4 regions of the Paenibacillus sp. 203 genome follow, and region 1 is predicted to be linked to each of the others. Evidence: riboswitches for the same ligand, from Rfam matches in the RefSeq annotation. Region 1 holds a riboswitch; each other region holds the start of a gene.

Region 1 (4,732 bases):
TCAAGCGACAGATTGAACTGATCCCGCCAGCGGAACTCAAAGCGCGCCTTGGACAAAGCATCATCCCGCTGCTGCGCTCGTGGATGCCCCTTCGCCAGATCGGCAGCATGTGCCGCAATTTTGTAGGTAATGACACCCTCGCGGACATCATCCTTATTGGGCAGACCCAAATGCTCCTTAGGCGTAACATAGCACAGCATGGACGTCCCGAACCAACCGATCATCGCCGCCCCGATGGCTGAGGTAATATGATCATATCCGGGGGCAATATCCGTCGTGAGCGGTCCCAAGGTATAGAAAGGAGCTTCCTTACAAATCTCCATTTGTAAATCCACATTCTCTTTGATTTTATGCATAGGGACATGTCCCGGCCCTTCAATCATGACCTGAACATCATGCTTCCATGCGATTTGCGTTAGCTCGCCCAACGTTTCCAGCTCTGCAAACTGTGCTTCATCATTCGCATCATAGATACTACCTGGACGTAGACCATCTCCGAGAGAAAAGGCCACATCATAGGCTTTCATAATTTCGCAAATTTCTTCAAAATGTGTATACAAAAAATTCTCCTGATGGTGCGCAAGGCACCAGGCTGCCATGATTGACCCGCCTCGGGATACAATTCCCGTCATTCTATTCGCCGTCATCGGAATATACCGCAGCAATACACCCGCATGAATTGTAAAATAGTCCACTCCCTGCTCCGCCTGCTCAATCAGCGTATCGCGATACAACTCCCACGTCAGCGCTTCTGCTTCACCGTTCACCTTTTCAAGTGCCTGATACAGCGGCACAGTCCCAATCGGTACAGGAGAATTCCGAATGATCCATTCACGTGTTGTATGGATATTACGGCCTGTGGACAGGTCCATAACCGTATCCGAGCCCCAACGCACCGCCCAAGTCATTTTCTCCACTTCCTCCTCGATGGAGGAGGTAACCGCAGAATTACCAATGTTCGCATTGATCTTCACGTGAAAATGACGCCCAATGACCATTGGCTCACTTTCCGGGTGATTGATATTCGAAGGCAAAATGGCTCGTCCAGCCGCCAATTCCTGCCGTACAAACTCAGGCTCGACCCCTTCGCGGATCGCCGCAAATTCCATTTCGGGCGTAATGATCCCTTGCCGCGCATAATGCATTTGCGTCACTGTACGCCCTTGCGAAGCACGAAGCGGACGATTGGTCACGCCGGGAAATTCCACTGTCTCCCGTTTGGAGCCAGGTTTCAGTCCATTATCCTCCGGCTTGACGGCGCGTCCCTCGTAAGCCTCCACATCGCCCCGTTCCAGTGCCCAAGCTCGCCGTAATGGAGGCAGGCCCTGACGGATATCGACCTGATAGGCTTTGTCGGTCATGGGACCGCTTGTATCATATACACGCAATGGCTCATGATGCTCCGTGCCCTGCGGCGTATGTGTAGGATGAAGAGCAATTTCGCGCTCTGGCACGGCAATGTCCGGCCGCGAGCCTTGAATATATACCTTACGGCTTCCTGGAAAGGGCGTTACCCCACTGGCTTGCTCCCCGTTTGTCTTCTCTACCTCAACTTCTTTTGTTCCTACCAATCTTACTTCTGCTGATTTCAATTCTGTTCCTTTTGTTCCTTCTGCTTCTGTCGGTTTCATTGTCCATTCCTCCCGTTTCGATGAAATGACACACCGATCCGGAACCATTCCCAGGGTGGCGCTGATCTATGCAAAAAAGCCGGTTCCCCAGGGAACCGGCTAATCTAACGAGGCAGCTGTCCAGACAGTGCGCATATGGAATATCCATTCCAATGCGCCACTGAAGACAGCAGCCGCGTATACATTTCAATGGCCGATTACTTCCCTACGCTGGTATGATCCAGATCAGGTGCAAAGGGTCCGGAATCTTGCACGATTCCATCTCAGCCCGGCATTACAGGCTCCCCCAGTAACTGTGATACTTCTATTCACATGAGGCGGATATAACAGACATCCGCCTTCCTTACCAGACTACTTCAAATTTATGGCTTTGGCAACCCTTCTAGGTACCCTTTTACCAAGAAGACACTCCCTATCAAATCACTCTGCTTGCTTCAACTGTGTTCATTCTTGTTACGGAAGCATAAGCCCCATTTCCTTCGCCGCTTCGATCAAAATCGGAGCAAAGTCATGTAGCGTCTCGGGTGCAAGTCGACTGACCGGGCCGGATACAGATAAAGCCGCAGTGACCTGTCCCTTCCGGTTCACAATTGGCGCTGCCACAGCAGCAGCCCCTGGCTCCCGTTCTTCATAGCTGGTCGCATAGCCCTTCTCGCGAATGTCCTGCAGCTGGGCTTTATAGACCTCCGGGTCTACTGAGGGCGGCCATTCATCCCCGCTTAGCAGGGCTTCCAGCTCCTGCGGCGGCATAAAGGCCGCCAGCACCTTGCTGGAGGCCCCTACAGCCAGCGGCATACGCGCACCTACAGGCGCGACCCTGCGGATCGCCTGATTGCTCTGCACGGCTTGTATGCGAATACGCATACTGCCGTCCCGTAAGTACAAGCTGACCGTCTCCCCCAGACGGTCACGTAGTCCTTCCATTGCAGGTTGTAACAGCACCGCCGGCTCGTCACTTTGGGACAAATGCGTGGATAGCTCCCAAATGCGGAAGCCAAGTCGATATTTTTCCGTTTCGGCATTCCGAACGACAAAGCCCCGATCCTCCAACGTAGTCAGCAGCCGATGAACCGTGCTTTTATGTAGACCAATTTTGGAGGCAATCTCCGTCAGGCCAAGATCCGAATTTGCGGTAAAACACAGCAGTATATCAAGTGCACGCTCTACAGCGCGAACGGTTAATTTACGGTCTTCCATCGTGAACCGCTCCTCTTGTATCCATATTCGTTTCACACTATGAAACATGGTTACATAAATTATATAGAATAGTCGCGGCTACTGTAAACCGATGTTTTTGTGACAACCATATTACAGAACGAGAACAAACATCGACAATTCTTTGCATCATTTTTACTTTTCCGGTTCAGGCGTTGACTTTGGATAATCCCCATCATACGATAATAGGTATCTATACGGATCTACACTACTATTTTCAAGTGGAATTATACCTATATTCTATGAAACGAAGATCAATTTTATATAAGGAGGCTCTTACATGATTTCGACATCCCAGCGCAACGCTCAGCTACAGACCGCTGTTCAGGAGCCGTCCACCCCACTCTTTAATCCCCGTCTGCTGCGGTTCAAGCACGTTGTGATAGCTCTGCTGCTGTCGGTCGTCTTTTTTCTGTTGTTTTGTTTTATTGCCTTGCATGCTTACATCGCATGGGTACTTACGAATCCCACCGTTGCACCACTGTACTCTAATCCGATGCAGGCCAAAAGCATGCCTTATGAGGAAGTCAGCTTCCCTGCCAAGGATGGTAGCCGCATGGTACAAGGCTGGTATATCCCGGCGGATCAATCGCGGAAAACGATTATTTTCAGCCATGGTTATGGGGCTAACCGCGAAGAAAGCTGGATTCCCATGTATGATCTGGCGCATTATGCCCACAGTTTGAACTTTAATGTGGTCATGTTCGATTATGGATTTGCGTCACAAAACAGCAAAGCAGTCGCAACCGGAGGCAAAGCAGAATCCCAACAGCTCCTCGGAGCAATTCAGCTTGCGAAGCAACGCGGCTCGTCGGAGATTATCGTATGGGGCTTCTCCATGGGGGCAGGAACCGCTCTTCAGGCGGGCTTGCAAACCAAGGATGTGGACGCAATGATTTTGGACAGCACCTTCCTGCTGGAACCGGATACGCTGTACCATAACATTCACAATCAAATTAATCTGCCAAGACATCCGTCTTTGGAAATTCTGGAGTTGCTGTTTCCAATTTTGAACGGCACCAGCTTGCATCAGATTCCATATCAGGAGGTTAAAAAGGAAAACTACCCGTTCCCGATTATGTTTGTGCATGGTACACAGGATGAAAAAGCTCCTTATCCTATTGCGGAAAAGCTCGCTGCCAATCAAACCAACCCGCTTTCCAGTGTATGGATTGTTAAAAACGGGATACATGAGCTTATTTTCAGAGAGCACCCTCGTGAATATTTGCGACGGGTATCGACGTTTCTAAGCAGTGTACAGGAGCTGGAGGACAAGAAAACCACCGCTGATGCCCACAAACAAACGAATACGAAGTAAAAAATTATTTTTCGAAGAACTATATTCTATTCTTCGCCTGGAAGAAGCCTGTCTATGGACACTTAACCCGTGCCGTAGCTGGGCTTCTTTTTCGTGTTCCATGGGTATTCATTGTTTTAGTAACAGATGTGACCGGATTAAGGGAGTTCATAGACATATTTCCGATGAGACAGTGAATATACTGGGTACGTATGCGTCCAGGGCAGATCTGCCAGATCGGCCGGATAGCCATAGTGGGATACGGGAGGTAAAAAACGATGCTGAGTACTTATGGGTCTTTCCTGCCCTTACGTGTGCTGGAGGAAATTCGGCATTGGAAGCAGCAGGAAAGTTGGCATGTGGAAGTGATTAAATCCGCTACCGAGGGACTAGAGCCTACTTATGTACGGCTGCTGGATGATTGGCGGACTGTATTCGAACAGACGGAACGCACCGCCATAGAGCTGCTTGAAGAGCAACGGAGCGCACTCGATCCGGCAGATCAGGCGTGGCATCAGGAGTGGAAACAGATGTCGGCTGCTCCACAAGCACATACACACGAATTCACTGAACATTCAAAACAGTCAAG
Region 2 (4,732 bases), on a different contig from region 1:
AAAATTCGATTTCCGATACGCTCGCGGACGGAATCGGCGGATTCATCGTCCTGACCGATGTGAACACCGTCGGCGTCGAGTTCAAGAGCCAACTCCACATCGTCATTGATGATGAAGGGGACACCAGCGTGACGGCACAGTTCCTGTAGCTGGCGCGCAAGTTCGAACATAGGAACGCCCGTTAACGCGCCGAGACCCTTTTCCCGGAACTGAACCATAGTTGCCCCGCCAGCCAGAGCCTCCTGCACGACCCAGCCTGGTTCCGCGAGGCAATTCACGCTTCCAAGCACTAGGTATATCTGTAGATGGCGGCGCACCACCTCTGACAATATTCTACCGCTCATAAAAGCATCTCCTGACGACGTCGGTAGGCCCAATGATTGGTTGGGCCGTGTCCCTGTCCCAGAGACAACGTATCCTCAATCGCCGCCTGGATGAAGGCTTTACCATTCGAGATAGCCTCCGGTACAGACATCCCTTTCCCTAATTCCGCGGTAATCGCTGCCGAGAAAGTGCACCCTGTTCCGTGTGTATGGACAGTCCGTACTCGCTTGCCGCTCAGCTCTATAAAGGCGGTTCCGTCAAAAAGCAGGTCAACAATCTGTCCGCTGATCTCGCTCTCGTCAGCGTGGCCACCCTTAATCACAACGAATTTTGGTCCCATACTGCTAATATGTCTCGCAGCCTCGCGGCGATCCTCCATCGTATGGATACTGATCCCTGTCAGGGCTTCCGCCTCCGGGATATTCGGTGTAACGACCAGGGCCAAGGGGAGCAGGTCGTCCTTCAAAGCCTGCACCGCTTCCAGCTGCAGCAGTTCAGCGCCTCCCTTGGCAATCATCACGGGATCGACGACGACCTTTTTCCAGCCGAACTTTCGGATCTGCTCGCTCACAAGACGGATGATGCCGGCATTAAACAGCATGCCAGTCTTCAGGGCATCCACTCCAAGGTCTAATCCTACGGCTTCGATCTGTTCCGCTGTTGCTTCCTCTGGTAGCGGATATACGCCGTGGACCCCTAAGGTATTCTGTACGGTAATGGCCGTAATAGCCGACATGCCGTACACGCCAAGTTCTTGAAAGGTTTTGAGATCAGCTTGAATTCCGGCCCCGCCGCCACTGTCCGAACCAGCAATCGTCAGCGCTCTGGGTACACGAACGTCTGTCATCGCGCACCACCTGCTGCTGTTGTTCCGGCTTCATGGATCGAGACATGCCCTTCTAGTGAACCTGTGTGCAGTTTGGCCAGCTCGTCGAGAAAGGCAATCTGGAAGCTGCCGGGCCCCAGCTCTGCGGTACGTGTTGCGGCTCGAGAAGCTGCTGCACCGTAAAATGCCAAACCTGCTGTACCTGCGAGCAGCAGGTTAGGTTCAACAGCTGCAAAGGCACCTAACACAGAGGTCAGCAGACAGCCTGCTCCGGTTACCTTCGTGAGGAGCGCGTCTCCGCCGCTAATCATTCGTGCTTCGGCCCCATCGGTGATGACGTCCTCTTTTCCAGTAATGACAACCATCGTATTGAGCATTCGAGCAGCCCGAATTGCCAGATCGACATGGCCGCTGTCAGCACTGTCACCGGCATCTACGCCTTTAATGTCACGCGCTTCTCCAACAAGATGTGCGACTTCGGCTGCATTGCCCCGCACCAATGAGATTTTGACTTCACTCAGGATTCGCAGTGCCGATTCAGTTCTAAAGCTCGTTGCTCCCGCACCGACCGGATCTAGCAGCACCGGAACACCGTGTGCATTCGCCGATTGTCCAGCAATGATCATGGCATCCACCAGTTCGCGGTTCAGTGTACCGATGTTTAACACGACGGCGCCTGCTATTTTTGCCATATCTGCTACTTCCTCGGGTGCATAGGCCATCACCGGGGAGGCGCCCAATGCATACAGACCGTTGGCCGTAAAGTTGGTGACTACCACATTGGTCATATTGTGAACGAGGGGTTTGCTGTTTTGTACCTTCGTCAGGAGATCCGAATAACTTTTTTCCCATGTACTCATAATGATTATCCTCTCTATAGTTGGTGGTTCAACAGGGCATTAACCGTACTTCACGCATCGAATCGCCAGGCTGACTATTCCAAGATCGCTGCCTGCATTTGGACCGGCCATTCTTCCTGCTTATAAGCCATATCCCAGAACTTATATTCCAGCTGGCAGCTCAGTATAAAATGCTCAATCATCCGCTCCCGCTCAGCAGCCGTTGCGTCTTCCGCCCAAGCATCTACACGTTCTCGGAACTTGAGTGTTGTATCATCAAGCTGGTCTCCATAGAAGCCAATCCATTCATAGAACGGATGAGACTCATCCGGCTTTACTTCATCCAGCAGCCTGCGGCCAATCTCGGCATACGTCCACATACATGGCAGCAGCACAGCCAAGATCTCGCCCAGGCTACCCTCATGCGCAACCGTCAGCATGTGACGGATATAGTGATGAGCCGACGGAGCGAGCGGATATCCCTGCAACTCTTCATAGGTCACCCCTGCGACAGCACAGAAATTTTGATGCGGATGAACCTCGCTGTGGAGAATAAAAGAGATTTGTTCATTAAATACAGCCATATCCTCCCGATTGGTGCATTTGGAGATTGCGATGCCGTATATCCGCATGTAGGCGTTCAAATATTCAAAGTCCTGTTTTACATAGTGAATCAGCTGTCCCCTTGTCAAACTTCCTTCAGCAATACCTCTCACAAAGGGGTGCTCAAAAATCGCTTGAAAAATGCCGTCCGCCTGCCGACGGAGTTCTTGTGTAAAACTCAATTTCCCCACCTCCATCAAATTGAAGAGCAAGAAGTCCTGTAAGAATATAATTCCGGAACAACGCTAAAAAGCCGCCCCGGAAAAATGGGAGCGGCTTCAACAATAGGCCCAATACGCAAAAAAACGTTTGAAACCTTATATACGAAGGCTCCACTTTCCTACGCTAGTACGAACTAGATCAGGTTCAAAGGGTCCAAGATACGTTCTTGTCTCAGCCATAGCGGCTCCCCTAGTGGACTTCTATTCTTTTGACTATTACTGTACATACGTTCATACGCTATGTCAAACATAGTGTGCAAAATATGAAATTTCCTCTAGTTAGGTGTTTTGGGCTTAGTGAGGGTGATGAATTACATTTTCCACAGCTTTGACCTTGGCATATTCCGGTTTCCACATTGCATCTCGTATAGCTTGTTCCACATCTGAAATGTGCGCCTGAGCTACCTGATCCTGTATCGCGGCTTTTGCAACCGCAATCGCAACAGCGTACGAAACTTCGCGTAATTTTCGGATATGAGGGAGTAGTGCACCGCCAGGCGTATTCGAATCTACACCATTGGCAACAGCAACTGCTGCCGCTGTAAACATCGCAGGGGTAATCCTTTTGGCTTTAACCACAATCGCACCCAGACCCAGTCCCGGAAAAACAAAGGCATTGTTCGCCTGTCCAATCTCAAATTTCGTACCGTTATAGGTGACGGGCTCAAAAGGACTTCCGGTTGCAATCAGTGCTTTGCCATCGGTCCATCGGATCAAATCCTCGGGTACTGCTTCTGCAAGGTTTGTAGGATTGGACATGGGCATAATGATCGGGCGTTCTACATGTTTCGCCATCTCCTTGATGATCTCTTCAGAAAAGGCACCTGCTACACCGGAAGTTCCAATCAATATCGTAGGCTTCACCTGACGGATGACCTCCAGCAGTGGTATTTTGCCGTCACCCGACCGGGTCCATGAACTGACTTCATCCTTATTGCGCACATACGGTTTCTGATACTCTAATACGTCTTCCATATCTTCCATTAACAGCCCGCGATAATCAAAGGCCCAAAAGGACTTGAATGAATCTTCTGCGGAAAGGCCGTCCTCGATCATAGCACCCCGAATTTGATCAGCATTACCGATTCCTGCTGCCCCTGGGCCGAAAACAAGTATTTTTTGTTCAAGCAGCGGAGTCTTGGTGACACCCACCGCCGAAAGAATCGCAGCCAAGGTCACCGCTCCTGTACCTTGTATATCATCGTTGAAGGTGAGTATACTTTGACCGTATTTTCCTATAATATGGCGTGCATTTACGCTACCCACGTCTTCCCAATGTAAAAGCGCCTTTGGGAATTGCGCTAACGTTTTGCTGATAAAAGTATCAATAAACTGGTTATAGGCTTCTCCGCGAACCCGTTTATGGCGGTTTCCGATGTACAGTGGATCATTCAGCAGCTTTTCATTATTTGTACCTACATCCAGTACAATTGGCAGCACCCGCCCGGGATGAATGCCTGCCGCAGCCGTATACACTGCAAGTTTGCCGATAGCAATGTTAATCCCCCCAACGCCCCAGTCACCAATCCCTAAAATACTTTCGGAATCTGTCACGACGATCAGATCCACATCATGGCCGCTCAAACCAGAATTATGGAATGCTTGTCCAATACCGTTCGGGTTATCTATCGACAAATATATGCCTCCAGGGCGGTTGTACTCGTGACTATATTCTTGAATCGCGGTTCCTACGGTCGGCGTGTAGACTACGGGCAGCATTTCACTCAAATGATCGGTTAGCAGCCGGTAGTAGAGTACGACATTTCGGTTGTGAAGGTCGTTGAGAGAAGCATTTTTTCGCAGCATGGTGGGTTGTGCCAGAAACTGCTGATATGCCCGTACGCTCTGTTTCTCCAATGAAAGGACGGTTGGAGGAAGGATTCCTTCCAAACCCAGCTCTTTGCGTTCTTCTTCTGTAA
Region 3 (4,732 bases), on a different contig from region 1:
CGATGACAATAAGGAGCCAAAAACAGCTTATGAGTTTATTGACTGTAGAAAATGTATCCCACAACTTTGGGGACCGCGCATTATTTAAAAATGTTTCCTTTCGATTGCTTGCGGGGGAACGTGTAGGTTTGGTAGGAGCTAACGGTGTTGGTAAATCGACACTCATGAACATTCTCACTGGAAAATTGCTTAAGGATGAGGGTAAAGTGGAATGGACTCCACGTGTACGTTACGGTTATCTGGATCAGCACACCAAGCTGACACCGGGCAAAACGGTACGTGATGTATTAAAAGACGCTTTTCTTCCTTTGTTGGAATTGGAAAAGGAAATGATGCAGATTACTGACAAAATGGGGGATGCTTCTCCTGAAGAGTTGGAAGTGTTGCTGGAACAGATGGGTGAAATTCAGGAGCAACTGGATATGGGCGATTTTTACCTCATTGATGTGAAGGTTGAAGAAATGGCGAATGGACTAGGTCTGTCGGCCATAGGACTGGATCGGGATGTATCTGCACTTAGCGGCGGGCAACGGACAAAGGTGCTTCTTGCTAAATTGCTGTTGGAAAAGCCGAATGTCCTGCTGCTGGATGAGCCTACCAACTACTTGGATGTAGAGCATATTGAATGGCTTACGCGCTATTTGAAGGATTATCCCTATGCTTTTATCCTTATTTCACATGATACTGAGTTTATGAACCAGGTCGTTAATGTTATTTACCATCTTGAATTTGCCAAGATGACCCGTTATTCAGCTAACTATGAAAAGTTTCTTGAAATGGCGGATCTGAACAAAGCTCAGCATATTGATGCTTATGAGAAGCAACAGGACTTTATAAAGAAACAGGAAGATTTTATTCAGCGCAATAAAGCGCGTGCTTCTACCTCAGGCCGAGCAAAGAGCCGTGAAAAGCAGCTTGATCGGATCGAACGTATTGATAAGCCTGAAGAAGCCGCAAAACCAACCTTTCAGTTCAAAGAGGCACGTGCAAGCGGAAAGACGGTATTTGAGGGTATTGATTTTGAGATTGGTTATACACATGCCCTTTTGCCTAAAATGTCCATGACGATTGAACGTGGCGAAAAAATTGCAATTGTTGGCTACAACGGTGTCGGTAAATCGACATTGCTCAAAACCATATTGGGAAAAATTCCGCCAATCAGTGGAAAAACCTATCAAGGTGATTTTTTGCAGCCCGCTTATTTTGAGCAGGAAGTAAAGGCGGAGAAAATTACACCGATTGACGATGTGTGGAATGAATTTCCGCATTTGAACCAGCATGAAGTACGAGCGCATTTGGCGCGCTGCGGTTTGAAAAATGAGCATATCACACGTCCGCTATCTGCGCTTAGTGGTGGAGAACAGGCTAAAGTCCGTCTTTGCAAACTGTTAATGCGTGAAAGCAACTGGGTATTGTTCGATGAGCCTACCAACCACTTGGATGTTAAAGCAAAGGATGAGCTGAAACGTGCCTTGAAGGAATACAAAGGGACGGTATTGCTTGTATCTCACGAACCGGACTTTTACGAGGATTGGGTAACCAAAACGTGGAATGTGGAAGAGTGGTCAAGTAAAGTTAACTAAAATCAGTTAAATCCAGTTCTGCATATTTCACACGAAGTGGGGTTTGCAGAATTAGGAAAATATGCTAAGCTATCTTTAGCTTATACAATAAAATAGTCACACTAGGGGAGCCGCCCATGCGGCTGAGACGGAATAAATGGATTTCGGACCCTTTGCACCTGATCTGGGTTATGCCAGCGTAGGGAAGTGAGCGCCGTACAAACAAGGCAACACCATCTTTATTTTGTTTGTGCGTGGGACGATACACGTATACGGATATCATGGTCCGTTCGATTATTGGACGTTCGTTAAACCACTTCCTTGGGGAAGTGGTTTTTTTGCGTTTCGTTCATTTTAAGTTGTTCGAGCTTCCGTAGACGGATTCACATACAATCCCCTTTCATTACTGCTGGTAGACGTGGCTGCTAAGCTTAGATCCTTTAATCCAATGTGAGGTGAAGACAAAATCGAATTACACGCAATTTCGATGGAAAAGGGCACTTTTGCACAAGCCGCCCGAGTGGCTGCTATGATTTGTCCGTATGTTCATTATGTACACGCACGTTTAAAACAGAATGGTGCCTCTGCATTGCTTTCTTTGACTCGCAGCATGGTGGAGCAGGAAGTTCCTTTGCAACAAATTGTAGTAAATGATCGTGTGGATGTAGCTTTACTTACTTTGGTTGGAACCGTCCAGCTACCAGCTAATGGATTACCTGTTGTGGATGTGAAAAGCCTACTTTCAAAGAGTACACGCTGTGGAGTGTCTGTGCATTCCTTGGAGGAGGCGCAGACTGCCGAGCAGGCAGGAGCAGACTATGTACTTTATGGTCACGTATATGAGACCCATTGTAAGCCCGGTATTGTACCGCGGGGTTTAGCTCAGCTTGAACATATTTGCAGGCTGTCGAACATTCCGGTGATCGCGCTGGGCGGCATACAACCGCACCATATCCCGGAGCTTTATATGGCCGGAGCAAGCGGAATTGCGGTGATGTCTGGTATATGGGAGGCTGAGTCGCCCGTTGCAGCTGCGATGGAATATAGGCGAATGGCAGATCTTGTAGTTCACAGCTTGTAGCGAGAAAACGAGAGTAGAGGCAAGCTGAAAGCAGAATGGTTTATGGAGAGGAGACACGGAACAAATGCTAAAGATACACACAGAGGCAAGAGCGATAGGACATGCTGAATGCTTGGTCATAGGTGGAGGTGTCATCGGCAGTTCCATTGCTTATCATGTGGCCAAGGAGGGAAGAAGTACGATCATGCTGGAACGATTGATCCCGGGTGAGGGAGCCTCAGGAGCAGCGGTTGGAATGCTGGCAGCGGAAAGTGAAGAGTTCACCGACTCTGAGCTGGCACGATTTGCTCGCAGAAGTCGAGATGCATTCCCTGAGCTTGTTTGTGATCTGGAGCGTTTGTCGGGTATTTCGGTGGAATTCCGTACAGAAGGATTTGTGACCCCTTTCCGTACGGAAACTGAAGGCCAAAAACGCTGGAAAGCTGCTAAAACGCGAGAGGATGATTGTCCTATCTGGTGGGATGCGAGGGAATTGGCCCGACGAATTCCAGGTTTGGATGAACAAGCGATCGGAGCAATATATCGTTCAAAGGAGACACAAGTGGCTCCTGTCCAGCTTTGTCGTGCTTATGCAGGTGCTGCTGCGGTGCTGGGAGCAACGGTATGGTCTGGTACACGGGCAGAGCAACTGGTCATACAGGATGGTCGAGTTTGCGGTGTCCGAACAGATAGCGGCTTTTTTTCCTGCGATCAGGTCATTATTGCTGGAGGCTTGGATAGCATGAAATTACTGGCGCAGGTTGGATTTGAATATCCACTTTATTCGGTCAAGGGCGAAGCGGTAGCGGTCTCCTTGAAGGATCACCCATTAGAATACACCATTTATGCTGATGATATTTACCTCGTGCCTAAACAGAATAACGAGCTTTGGATTGGGGCAACGAGCCTTCCGCATCAATATGACGAAGAAGTGACCGTAGGAGGCTTGGAGGGGTTGCTGGCACGTGCCTCTGCCTGGCTGCCGTGCGTCCGTGAAGCTTCTTTTATACGCGCTTGGGCGGGCTTACGTCCGCAGGCTGCATCAGGCCATCCTTTTATAGGTACTGTTCCTGGGGTCGAGGGCGTATTTGCTGCGGTTGGGCATTATCGCAACGGTGTCCTGCTGAGTGATGCTACCGGGCGTGCGATGGCAGCTATGCTTAATGGAGCTGGTGCAGCAGAACTTGGGATAAGTAGTTTTTCTTCGGAGCTCCTCAAGGAGAAAAGCTTATGAAGCTGACGATTAACGGCCAGAGCATGACCTTTTCTAATCGAATCACTCATGTGAATCAATTGCTACATGAGCTTGATGTAAAGGTGAAAACCGTAGTGGTGGAGCTGAATCGGCATATATTGAGCCGTGAAGATCATGATGAAGCGGTACTGAAGGATGGAGATTGCCTAGAAATTGTACATTTTGTGGGAGGCGGTTGATTATGTTAACCATTGGAAAAGCATCTTTTACCTCGAGGTTGTTGTTGGGAACAGGAAAATTCTCTGATCTGGATATCCAATCCCAAGCCGTAGAGGCTGCTGAGACGGAAATATTGACGTTTGCTGTACGGAGATTGAACTTGGAGGAACGGGATAAGCAGCATTTTCTCGATATGCTGGATTTGAGCCGGTATACACTTCTTCCCAACACAGCAGGGGCTACAACAGCAGAGGAGGCGATTCGTATTGCCCAATTGGCAAAAGCCTCCGGCCTGTGCGATATGATTAAGGTGGAAGTCATTGGGGATAGCAAGACACTGCTCCCTGACCCTTTTGAAACGTTGAAAGCTAGTGATAAGCTGTTAGAAGAAGGCTTTATCGTGCTGCCCTACATATCGGACGATGTGATTCTAGCAAAGAGGCTACAAGAGCTTGGAGTACACGCCGTTATGCCTGGAGCTTCACCGATTGGTACAGGACATGGTTTGCTCAATCCGTTTTCATTAGGGCTAATTATTGAACAGGCGGAGGTTCCGGTTATTGTCGATGCGGGTATTCGCTCACCCGGTGACGCGGCAATGGCGATGCAGTTAGGGGCAGATGCTGTTTTGTTGAACACAGCCGTATCAGGAGCGAAGGACCCAGTAAAAATGGCCGAGGCCATGAAACTGGCTGT
Region 4 (4,732 bases), on a different contig from region 1:
GAGCAATAGACCAGTTGCCATCCGCCGATGGATTAATCGTTCCGTTCGTACGGATATAGTCAACAATGACCTGGCGACTTTCATCCGGTGCTGCCATCACAATTCGTTTGCCATCTGGGTTGGCCAGTTTGGATGAGGAAGCACGATAGTTATTGGTGGCCACGATAAATTTCTGTGCAGGATCTATCGCTTTTCCATTGTATTGCAGATCCTTGATACGATGAGCTGAAGAATCAATAATAGTTCCCTTGGCATCATATCGTGCAGGCTGAGTTACATCAATCTGGTAATTCACACCGTCAATGACATCAAAATTGTAGGTTGGGAAATCTTTGTTGATCAGCGATTGCTCCTCAGTTTGCTTTGGATCAATGCGGTTGAACTGACCTGCAGACCACTCCAGCCATTCCTGAATTTCAGCACCGGTCACTTCTACAGCATGAACCGTGTTCGGATACACATACAGGTCGGATACGTTTTTAATCGCTACCGTACCTTCAGGAATGTTGGTGTAATACTCGGCTCCGTTTCGACCGCCGGCCTTGAATGGAGCGCCTGCCGACAATACTGGAAGTTTTTCGTATTCAGTTCCTTTAAGATGGTTTTGAACATACCATTTCTGTGCATTCGTCACGATTTGAATGGAAGGGTCGTCCTGCACTAATGCAAAATAGCTGGTAATCGGTGCAGTCGTTGTTCCGACAGGTTGACGAATATAATCCAAGGTTCCTTGATGCTCTTCCTTGATCGAATCTGTCAGTTTGTAGTCAGGAGTAAACTGCACAGCCTGGTTAGTGGTATTCACAACCGGACGTACTTCAGACTGAGAGTTTGTTACGTTCCACTCGCGGTTTTTCTTTTCCAGGCTCAGGTCAATAATACCCAGCTCCTTGCCCCATGAGGAAGCTTCCACGGCCGGTACGCCGTTAATGGTTCCTTTATCTAGATCTACACCCTTCATTTCTTTAAAATCAGGACCAGGGAAAGATTTATGAGCATGCCCAAACAGAATAGCGTTAATTCCGTCCACCTGGCTTAAATATTTAACGGCATTCTCCATCATTGGCGTTTGCGGCACATCCTCATAACCTGTGTGCGCAAGCACGACAATAATGTCAGCACCTTCCGTCTTCATTTGAGGAATAAACTTTTTCGCCGTTTCCACAATATCCTTTGTAACGACTTTATCCTTCAAATTGGCTTCATCCCACTGCATAATTTGAGGTGTGACCAAGCCGATGACACCCACTCTGAGCGTATGCTCTTCACCTTTCTCATCCGTTACCGTTTTATCAAGAATTTGATAAGGGGTAAAATAATTTTTAGTAGCTTGCCCCCCCTTATCAACATAAACATTCGCATTTACGTAAGGGAAATCGGCTCCCTTGAGCGATTTTTCCAGAAAATCGAGACCATAGTTGAATTCGTGGTTGCCCACTGTCGCCGCATCATAGCCCATCAAGTTCATCATCTTGTAGACTGGATGGACACCGCCTTCTTTTTCATAGGTTTTGTTTCTGGCCATATAATCGCCTAATGGATTGCCCTGTAACAAATCACCGTTATCGAACAGCATGCTGTTTCTTGTTTCACTACGCGCCTGTTGGATCAAACTGGCTGTGCTAATCAGGCCATATTCGTTGGTTTCTTTGTCCGAATAGTAATCGTAGTTCATCAGGGATGCATGAATATCCGTTGTTTCCATGATCCGCAAATTCACTGTAGCGCTATCGCGAGAATTGCTAGCTGCCCAGGTTGGAGCGGCTGAAAACACCAGCATGCTACAAGCTACAACGGTTGCTGTAAACCCTTTAAACCAATTTTTACGAAATAACAAAATATACCCCTCCTCATTAAGGTGTATGCCTCATATACATACTTTTGCACATATATGTAAGCCTTGAACCCACCATTTCTATTTTAATCCAACGCCAGACAAAAGAGTAGTCATTCACTTAAATTATTTATGAAAAAATAATTAATTCTCTCAAAAATAAAAAACCAGCAAACCTCCTAAAAAACTCGGAGATTCACTGGTTTATCCATTTATATTCTCATTATTTATTCCACACTTGGCGCTCCGTTTGCTGACCCACATACTCAATGCGAGTCGGATTCACGTCCAGAATGACATAATCGGGATCATCCGGTCCGGAAAACCATTCCTTCAAGGAATCGTTCCACACTTGTTTGCGTAGCCCCTCATCAGCTGTAATCTGGACAGTAGCCTCCACTTCTACGACTTCCTTTGTACCGCCAACTTCATAACCCAGCAGCAGATAAGCATTCGGATTATCCTTTAGCTCATCCACTTTATGCGTTTTGCGATCTGTCGCCAGATGAATGTTCATTCCATCGTTAAAAAGGGCCATATAGCGTACTTTCGGTTTGCCACCCTCTACCGTACCTAACGAGCAAAATTTGTTGTTATCCAAAGCCTTCACAATGGCTTGTTCTAGTTGGCTACGATCCAATGTTTCCGTTTTACCCACAGTACAACAACTCCTTTTCACGAATTAGAATTCTTTACGGCCATGCCATTGGGCACCAGCCCATCTGAACCTACCTGCGCAGCTGTTCTGAAAATAACATGACCCGATCAGATCGGATTGATGCATGCTCATTTTCAGATCAAAGCTCACAGTAAAAGTGTACCCTGTCGTTCGGCAAATGAACCGTCATCTCTTCCTCCATGCTGGACAGACCCGCATTCAAGGCATATAATCGTCGTAGTAAACCCGAATAAATGAACCCATTAAACCATACAATGCCAGGGGTGCTGGAATCGGCCGGCTGAGAGTGTGTCCCAAGACACTGACCCTTACAACCTGATCTGGGTAATGCCAGCGTAGGAATGCTTAAGCAAGATGTGCCTTTTTACATAGGACCATCCCTTACTTTGGTATATACAAGCGCAAGCGTCCCGGAAACTCGGGGCGCTTTTTTTGTTGAAGATTAAGTTGTTGGAAAGATCGCGTCCGGCAGATGTTATTTTTATGAAAATGGGGAACATAAGCTGTCTGATTGGATGGATAACGGGTAATTAAAGGAGAGAACACAACGATGAAGCGCATGAAAATATTAAGCCTGGGACTGATCAGTCTGTGGCTCATGGCCCTGACCCTGACCGCTTGCGGTGGAAGTCCCTCCACATCCCAAGAAGCGGCTCCCGCTACCAACACTCAAACGTCTACTCCGGCAAAGGAGCTCAAAGATGTTAAAGTCGTGCTCGACTGGACACCCAATACGAATCATACGGGACTCTATGTTGCCAAGGACAAAGGATTTTACGAAAAAGCAGGTCTGAATGTCCAAATTATTCAACCTGGTTCAGGCGGAGCCGATCAAATGGTTGCCTCTAATGCTGCACCTTTTGGTATCAGCTACCAAGAAGGCGTCACACAGGCTCGTACGCAAGGCGTGCCGCTTGTATCCATCGCTGCGGTGATTCAGCATAATACCTCAGGCTTCGCAGCCCCGGTAGATCGCGGAATTAAGAGCCCGAAAGATTTTGAAGGTAAAAAATACGGCGGTTGGGGCTCTCCCGTAGAAGAAGCGGTCATGAAATCCATCATGGATTCAGACAAAGGCGATGTGAGCAAAGTGAAGATCGTCAACATGGGCAATGCAGACTATTTTACAGCCGTGAAGCGGGATATCGACTTTGCCTGGATTTTCTACGCATGGACCGGAATTGAGGCCCAGCTTCGAGGTGAGCCATTGGATATGCTGTATGTAAAAGATTATTCCAAAAGCCTCGATTACTATACACCTGTAATTGTGAGCAACGAACAGACAATAAAAAATGATCCAGAACTGGTCAAAGCGTTCATGGACGCTACCGCACAAGGCTATGAATACACTATCGCCCATCCAGAAGAAGCCGCGGACATCTTAAGCAAAGCTGTACCGGAGCTGGATAAAAAACTGGTACTTGCCAGCCAAAAATGGCTAAGCCCGCGTTATCAGGACGATGCCGCGCAATGGGGTGTGCAAAAAGCGGAGGTATGGCAAAACTATTCGGACTGGATGTACGAACGCAAGCTGCTCAGCAAGCCTTTGGAAGTGGATAAAGCCTTCACAAACGACTTCTTGCCCAAGCGCTGATCATTTGTTAAAACGCTAAATAAGACTGAACTAGAGAAGTGAACGAAGTGCCACTACGCAGCCGGATGGTGCTTCCCATCGCTGTTGTACCTAGATTTCTTTTATGAATATCCAGAGGTTGAAATCTGGGTACAATGGCGAACGCTAACGCTTGTACAGCACCATTCCGCCCACTTCGTTCTTTTGCTTGTTTTGCTTTTATAAAAATGCTACAACCTAGCTTTAAAAATAAGGTGCTTTTTAAGGCGGTTGGCAGCGTAGCGGTTCATTTGAATCTGGAGAAGCGCAGCGATCGTAAGATCAAATGAAACGCGAAGCGGTCTCCCCGCCTTAAACCACCCTATTTTCTCAAAACAACTCCACAATAAAGGACAGGTGAATTTTCATGGCTAACACACTGCTCAGTATTCAAGTAATCCCTAAAACTCCTAATAACGAGGACTCTTACCCGTATGTAGATAAGGCGATTGAGGTCATTCAGCGCTCCGGCGTCAAGTATCAGGTGAACCCATTGGATACGACCATGGAGGGCGAGCTCGACGAGTTGCTGAAAGTGGTTAAAGAAATGCACGAGGCTTTGACGGAAGCGGGTAGTCCCAGCGTCATTTCACAGATCAAAATCGCA

The links. Region 1 has a riboswitch for thiamine pyrophosphate ahead of thiC (phosphomethylpyrimidine synthase ThiC). Riboswitches for the same ligand answer to the same signal wherever they lie in the genome.
Region 2: linked by a shared signal. The riboswitch ahead of tenA (thiaminase II) and the one ahead of thiC (phosphomethylpyrimidine synthase ThiC) in region 1 are both predicted to bind thiamine pyrophosphate.
Region 3: linked by a shared signal. The riboswitch ahead of WA407_RS08120 (thiamine phosphate synthase) and the one ahead of thiC (phosphomethylpyrimidine synthase ThiC) in region 1 are both predicted to bind thiamine pyrophosphate.
Region 4: linked by a shared signal. The riboswitch ahead of WA407_RS17145 (ABC transporter substrate-binding protein) and the one ahead of thiC (phosphomethylpyrimidine synthase ThiC) in region 1 are both predicted to bind thiamine pyrophosphate.

Annotation. Positions count from the first base shown of each region.
Region 1 is NZ_JAXCHD010000017.1:42,878-47,609, forward strand. It holds gene thiC (phosphomethylpyrimidine synthase ThiC) at 1-1,631, opposite strand, end outside; TPP riboswitch at 1,817-1,929, opposite strand; gene WA407_RS24670 (IclR family transcriptional regulator) at 2,085-2,828, opposite strand; gene WA407_RS24675 (alpha/beta hydrolase) at 3,127-4,164, shown strand; gene WA407_RS24680 (Fe-Mn family superoxide dismutase) at 4,422-4,732, shown strand, end outside.
Region 2 is NZ_JAXCHD010000006.1:318,539-323,270, forward strand. It holds gene thiE (thiamine phosphate synthase) at 1-344, opposite strand, end outside; gene thiD (bifunctional hydroxymethylpyrimidine kinase/phosphomethylpyrimidine kinase) at 341-1,171, opposite strand; gene thiM (hydroxyethylthiazole kinase) at 1,168-2,010, opposite strand; gene tenA (thiaminase II) at 2,085-2,774, opposite strand; TPP riboswitch at 2,913-3,015, opposite strand; gene WA407_RS16495 (NAD-dependent malic enzyme) at 3,108-4,732, opposite strand, start outside.
Region 3 is NZ_JAXCHD010000003.1:367,476-372,207, forward strand. It holds gene WA407_RS08115 (ABC-F family ATP-binding cassette domain-containing protein) at 30-1,583, shown strand; TPP riboswitch at 1,677-1,785, shown strand; gene WA407_RS08120 (thiamine phosphate synthase) at 2,050-2,643, shown strand; gene thiO (glycine oxidase ThiO) at 2,708-3,856, shown strand; gene thiS (sulfur carrier protein ThiS) at 3,853-4,056, shown strand; gene WA407_RS08135 (thiazole synthase) at 4,059-4,732, shown strand, end outside.
Region 4 is NZ_JAXCHD010000007.1:59,334-64,065, reverse strand. It holds gene WA407_RS17155 (bifunctional 2',3'-cyclic-nucleotide 2'-phosphodiesterase/3'-nucleotidase) at 1-1,837, opposite strand, end outside; gene WA407_RS17150 (pyridoxamine 5'-phosphate oxidase family protein) at 2,058-2,492, opposite strand; TPP riboswitch at 2,763-2,872, shown strand; gene WA407_RS17145 (ABC transporter substrate-binding protein) at 3,064-4,107, shown strand; gene WA407_RS17140 (MTH1187 family thiamine-binding protein) at 4,493-4,732, shown strand, end outside.